Regions from separate parts of the Aliivibrio wodanis genome, predicted to be linked through region 1. Evidence: predicted binding sites of a transcription regulator. Region 1 holds the regulator's gene; the other holds the start of a gene.
What was found. Region 1 encodes CRP, which controls carbon source genes, mostly activating them, when cyclic AMP is high. Its sites were predicted from a motif close to TGTGANNNNNNTCACA; they were not measured.

Region 1 (3,423 bases):
GCAAATATCAGTCGCAGCGGCAGAATTTATTCTAAACGCTCAGAAGAATTTACAAGACTTGGGTGGAGAGCCTTTGCTTGAAGCTAAAAGTTTAGGTCATGCCTTTGTTTCTCCAGGTATTATCGATGCCACTAATGTTGCTGAATTACCGGATGAAGAATACTTTGGGCCATTATTACAAGTGGTGCGTTATGAGACATTAGAAGAAGCCGTAGAGCTTGCTAATGATACTCGTTATGGATTATCGGCAGGTCTTGTTTCAACTGATGACAGTGAGTGGGAATATTTTGTAGAGCATATTCGTGCTGGTATTGTAAATCGTAACCGTCAACTGACTGGAGCAAGTGGTGACGCGCCATTTGGTGGTCCTGGTGCATCAGGAAACATGAAACCAAGTGCGTATTACGCTGCTGATTATTGTGCATACCCAATGGCATCAATGGAAGGCGATATGTGTGAAATTCCAGCTCAACTCTCTCCGGGTTTAACTCTATAAGAGGCGATAAACATGAATAATGTAAACTCTTTATTTTCGTCATTGTGGCAAGATTATATTGCGCGCTTATCCCCATCTGCTGGGAAGGTACATCAATTATTGTCTAATAACGATGAACTGATTAACGATCATATTGCGCTACGTACGTTTAATTTACCTAAAGTCGGGCTACAGACTCTCGCTGCGCCATTTTTAGCAATAGGCTATAAAGCGTGTGAGACTTATGACTTTGAAGCTAAAAAACTGAAAGCGCAGCATTTTGAGCACCCAGATCCTAATGCACCACTCGTTTTTATTAGTGAATTATTAGTAGAAGAGTTATCAGCTGAAACACAGGACATTATTCATGGTTTGGTTGAACAGGTGCCAGCACACTATTTTGCCACCAGTGATTTTCTTTCTTCTGGTAGGCCTTGGACATTAAGTTTCGAAGACTATCAAGTATTAGCAAAAGAAAGTGAATACGCTTCTTGGTTAGCGGCTCATGGTTATGGCGCTAATCACTTTACGGTTTACGTCAATCAGCTTGAAGAGTTTGCTGAAGTGGTTGATGTGAACCAACACTTACGTGATGCAGGTTTTGCAATGAACGAAGTGGGTGGTGAAGTGAAAGGATCTCCAGAGGTTTACTTAGAACAGTCATCAACAATGGCGGATAAAGTGAAAGTGAATTTTACTGAGGGTGAGTTTGAAATTCCTGGTGGATTTTATGAGTTTGCTAAGCGATATACGTTACCAAATGGGAAAATATATACGGGATTTGTTGCTGCCTCTGCTGACAAGATTTTTGAAAGTACAAATAGTTAGGCTTTGAGTTTTGAGCATAAAAAAACGCAGCTCAAGGGCTGCGTTTTTATTTGTTTAAGGTAAGCGTTAAATTAACGAGTACCGTAAACTACAATTGTTTTACCGTGTGCAGAGATCAAGTTTTGCTCTTCAAGCATCTTCAAGATACGGCCAACAGTTTCACGTGAACAACCTACAATTTGACCGATCTCTTGACGAGTGATCTTAATTTGCATGCCATCTGGGTGAGTCATCGCATCAGGTTGTTTAGCAAGGTTTAGTAGCGTTTGTGCGATACGGCCAGTAACGTCTAAGAATGCTAAATCACCTACCTTTTGGCTAGTGATTTGTAGACGAGTTGCCATTTGCGCTGAAAGACGCATCAAGATATCTGGATTAACCTGGATAAGTTGACGGAATTTCTTGAATGAAATTTCAGCTACTTCACAAGGGCTTTTTGCACGAACCCATGCTGAACGTTCTTGACCTTCTTCAAACAAGCCAAGCTCACCAATGAAGTCACCTTGGTTAAGGTAAGAAAGGATCATCTCCTTTCCTTCTTCATCTTTAATCAGTACAGCAACAGAACCTTTTACGATGTAGTAAAGCGTTTCTGCTTTTTCACCAGCGTGGATAAGTGTGCTTTTTGAAGGATATTTATGGATATGACAGTGAGACAAAAACCATTCTAATGTTGGATCTGTCTGAGGTTTACCTAGAACCATACTTTATACTTCCTCTGCGTTTGCCAAGTAGGCGATATCCATTTTAAAATAACTGAGCCAAATATCAGTTTGGCCTATACAATATGGTTATCGGAACAAGGCTGCATGTTTGTTGAGATAATTGATAAAATCATACCTTGTTTCGCAATCGATTTCTTGACTTTGATCGTATGAAATGTGCGACAAAGGGCACACTTTCGTGAAATGGATCACGAGTTTTCCTTTTATGTAGTAAAGAGGCTTTTATGAACGCTGAAGTTAAATGGATTGAGGGATTTACTTTCTTAGGTCAATCTCAATCGGGCCATTCTGTTGTTATGGATGGAAATGGCGGAGAAAAAGCACCAAGCCCAATGGAAATGCTTTTAATGGCTGCTGGAGGTTGCAGTTCGGTTGATGTTGTTGCAGGGTTAAAATCAGAAAATCAAGCTGTCACTGGTTGTGTAGCAAAACTGTCAAGCGGGCGCCGTGAGGTTGCCCCAAAGCTGTTTACTTATATTAATATTCATTTTGAAGTAAGTGGTGAGAGCCTTGACCCTAAGATTGTTGAGCAAGTAACAGCAGATTCATTACAGAAATATTGTTCAGTATGTTTGATGCTAGGTGAAGGCATTGAAATGACTCATTCTTGGGATATTGTTTAGTTGTTAGCTTCGTTAATATCAAAAAGCCTCACACATTTATTATGAGTGAGGCTTATTTTATTTTTACTGTTTGTTTATCAAAAATTACAGAATAAAGCGGCTTAGATCTTCATTTGTAATTAATTCACCTAAGCGAGATGTTACATAAGCAGCATCAACGATTAAGCTTTCGCCATTCTTTTCTGATGCATCATAAGAAATCTCTTCCATTAGACGCTCCATCACAGTATGCAGACGACGAGCACCAATGTTTTCTGTGCTTTCATTTACTTTAAATGCTGACTCAGCAATGCTATCAATCCCATCAACAGTAAATTCAATATTTACATTTTCTGTTGCGAGTAAGGCAATGTATTGTTCAGTTAATGATGCATTTGGTTCAGTTAAGATACGTTTGAAGTCATTGGCAGTTAGGGCCTCAAGTTCAACTCGGATCGGTAAACGACCTTGTAGCTCAGGGATCAAATCAGATGGTTTTGCCATTTGGAAAGCGCCTGATGTGATAAATAGCATATGGTCTGTTTTAACCATTCCGTGTTTAGTACTCACTGTACTGCCTTCCACTAATGGAAGTAGGTCACGCTGTACGCCCTCACGAGAAACATCACCTGATTGTGAATTTGAACCTTTACAGATCTTATCAATTTCATCAATGAAAACAATGCCGTGGTTTTCAACATTAAAGATAGCTTGCTCTTTAAGTTCTTCTGGGTTGACTAGTTTAGCGCCTTCTTCTTCAGTTAGAGCTTTAAGCGCATCTTTAATTTTCATT
Region 2 (3,423 bases), 1.2 Mb from region 1:
ATGTTAAAGCAAGCCAAACAAATGATCGTGTTTAATGCGCTCACCCAGCAGAAAAGCTTTACCAAGGCTGCTCAGCTTCTAGATATCTCGAGAACACAAGTTAGCCTGCAAATTCAGCTTCTTGAGGAGCGTTTAGGTGTTCAGTTAGTTCAACGAACTACACGCTCTTTTTCCCTTACTGAAGCAGGTCAATCATTCGCTGTGCATTGTGCCAATATCGCCGATGAGATTAACGAAGCTGAAAACGAATTGCTTTCTAATATCGATACACTAAATGGTAAGTTACGTGTTGGTATCGCACAGTCTTTTGCAACCAATCACATATTGCCATATTTATCTGAGCTTCATCAGCGCTATCCACAGCTCAATATAGAGATAACTTTGTTTGATCATAAGATTGATGTGATTGCAGAGCAATTAGACTTATGGATAGGTGTGATGGATTCCCCTCCCGAAGGATTTGTAGCAAGACATCTTATTGATTGTCATTTTGTGCTTGTCGCTAACTCTACGTATCTTGCTAAACATGGGATCCCTTATCACCCTTACGATCTTAAAAAGCATAACTGCCTAACTTACATGAGCCGTGAGCGTAAAGATAATGTGTGGGGTTTCCATAAGGGAGATGAGAATCTACAAATAAAAGTGTCAGGGAATTATCGAATTGATTCTGCCGATGCAATTCGTAACGCGACCGTATCAGGTAATGGTATAGGCTATATTGCGACTTATCTGCTTTCTGATGAATTACGAAGTGGTAAACTTGTGCAACTTCTTCCTGATTGGGAATTAAATCAATCAATGCCTCTTTATGCCGTTTATCCACGTCGTAAATTCTTAGCCAAAAAAGTACACATCTTTATGGAGTTTGTCCGCCACCACATTAATGCAGAGAAGATTGATAATGTGTAATGGCTACCTAATCAATTTTTTAATCATTATTAATTACATAAGTCGGTAAAAAACCACCACACTTTAGGGATAATGATTGTAAATAATTGGCTTAATTATCCCATATAGTAACAACTGACTCTCTCATACGTGACAAAGCTCTCAATCAGGCTGTTATTGATGGAACTATAAACAAATTACCTTGTTTTTGTTATGGCTATGTAGTTTCAATAACATTTTGATCCTTGTCACACTTTTATTTTTGACTAGAATACCCCCGCAATCATTAACTAAATACTATTGGAGTTTGACCTTGAACTTTTTGGTCAGTATTTTAGGCATTGTTTGCCTATTCGCGATTGCGTTTCTTTTTTCAGAAAACCGACAAGCCATCAAATGGCGCACTGTATTAGGCGCGTTCTTAATTCAGCTATTATTTGCCGGATTCATCCTCTATGTGCCAATTGGCCAAACTATCCTTAATAGTATCTCCATGGCTGTCTCAGACATTATTGCTTATGGACGTGTAGGCACAGAATTCCTTTTTGGTGATTTAGCTCAGTACAAATTAGGCTTTATTTTTGCCGTCAACGTTTTGCCTACCATCGTTTTCTTCTCTGCATTAATCTCTGTTCTTTATTACTTAGGTATAATGGGATGGATCATTAAAATTATTGGTGGCGGTTTACAACGCTTCCTTGGCACAACTCGTACAGAATCAATGTCAGCAACCGCTAATATCTTTGTTGGTTCAGTTGAAGCACCGTTAGTTGTTCGTCCTTTCCTTGCTAAAATGTCACGTTCTGAATTGTTTGCCGTTATGGTTGGTGGTTTAGCCTCTGTAGCTGGTGGCACAATGGTAGGTTATGCAGGTTTAGGCGTTGAATTACGTTACTTAATCGCAGCTAGCTTTATGTCGGCTCCTGCAGGTTTGATGATGGCAAAATTAATAGTCCCACAAACCGAAGACATTAACGAAGCAGATCAATACGAAGATGATGTCGTAGATGACGCTCCTGTAAATATCATTGATGCTGCCTCACAAGGTGCATTAAATGGATTACAAATTGTCTTCGCAGTAGGTGCAAGCTTACTGGCTATTATTAGCTTAATTGCCCTAGTTAATGGTGGATTACATAAGATAGGAATGTTAGTTGGTTTTGAAAACTTAAGCTTAGATCTTATTTTTGGTTACCTATTTGCCCCTGTTGCATGGTTAATCGGTGTGCCATGGTCAGAAGCAACTGTTGCAGCAAGTTTAATTGGCAAGAAAATCGCGATTAATGAGTTTGTAGCCTTTGCTGACTTAATGGCAGTAAAAGACCAATTAAGTGAGCATTCTCAAGCTATCGTTACCTTTGCTTTATGTGGCTTTGCAAACTTAACCTCTATTGCCATGTTAATGGGTGGATTAGGTGGCGTAGTACCAAGTCGCCGTCCTGATATTGCACGCTTAGGGATGAAAGCTATCTTTGCCGCAACATTAGCAAACTTAATGAGCGCAACAGTTGCAGGTATCTTCCTTTCCTTCTAAGGGAGTCGATACTGATAAATACATAAAATATAAAATATAAAAAAGCCACTCATGATAATACGTGAGTGGCTTTTTATTTATGACTTACTAGCTATACAATAAGCTTGGTGCATCTAATAAATTGTTGGTGTTTAATCTGTACTAAAGCTTCGTCATACGATTAAGAACAAATGAAGCGACTGAACCGTCTACCGCTTTTACATACTCAGCGATATGAGCCGTATTTAAATGGTCTTGTAAAAGAGCTTCACTCTCCCATTGCTCATGGAATACAAATACACACGGGTTGTCATTGTCTTGATGTAAATCATACTGAATACAACCAACTTCTTTACGTGTTGGTTCAAGCAACTTAAGCATTTCTGCTTTAACAAATTCCGCTTTACCTTCTTGTGCTTCAATTCTTGCAACAATAGTCAGTGTTTGAGTCATTATATTTGTTCCGTACTATTAATAGAGAAGATAGAGTAAACGATTAAAAGCCCAAATGTAAGAACCTTCATTTATTCAATAGAAGACCGCTAACCAAATCGTTAAATTATCAGGATCCGTTTTACTCACTTTATGCTTTTGATGTGCAGGGATAGTTAAATAATCCCCCTTATTTAACGTTCTCTCAGTTCCATCCTCAAATAAAATAGAACCAAAACCTTCAAGCACTAAAATCCACTCATTCTCATCTTGATCATACCAACCAGATTCAGGAGAGCTTTGACCTGACGATACTATTCTCTCTATACGCACTGAATGACTTGTCACTAAATCAGTAAATACCTCATTGCTGAGATCATTAGGAAGGTTTGTAAACAAATTACTCATCGCACTCTCCTATTAATCAGGTAAAACAACTAAACCCAGTGGTTCTAATAATTGCTCTTGTTGCCAACCACAAATTTTAACGCCCGTTAAATCGACTCTGCGAGGATCTAAGCCTTCTAATTCACAATGACACAAATTAGCATCTTGTATTTTAAATTGCCCCCATACGTCTTCAGAGA

Region 2: the regulator CRP is predicted to act here: its motif matches at 1,041-1,056, upstream of ACU5DF_RS11610 (NupC/NupG family nucleoside CNT transporter).

What each region holds. Positions count from the first base shown of each region.
Region 1 covers NZ_JBREXA010000002.1:1,997,350-2,000,772, reverse strand. The annotation lists gene astD (succinylglutamate-semialdehyde dehydrogenase) at 1-496, shown strand, start outside; gene ACU5DF_RS17090 (DUF1338 domain-containing protein) at 509-1,303, shown strand; gene crp (cAMP-activated global transcriptional regulator CRP) at 1,375-2,007, opposite strand; gene ACU5DF_RS17080 (OsmC family protein) at 2,253-2,651, shown strand; gene hslU (ATP-dependent protease ATPase subunit HslU) at 2,736-3,423, opposite strand, start outside.
Region 2 covers NZ_JBREXA010000002.1:837,162-840,584, forward strand. The annotation lists gene ACU5DF_RS11600 (DUF3894 domain-containing protein) at 1-44, opposite strand, end outside; gene ACU5DF_RS11605 (LysR family transcriptional regulator) at 1-912, shown strand; gene ACU5DF_RS11610 (NupC/NupG family nucleoside CNT transporter) at 1,205-2,425, shown strand; gene ACU5DF_RS11615 (putative quinol monooxygenase) at 2,567-2,857, opposite strand; gene ACU5DF_RS11620 (cupin domain-containing protein) at 2,933-3,244, opposite strand; gene ACU5DF_RS11625 (Qnr family pentapeptide repeat protein) at 3,257-3,423, opposite strand, start outside.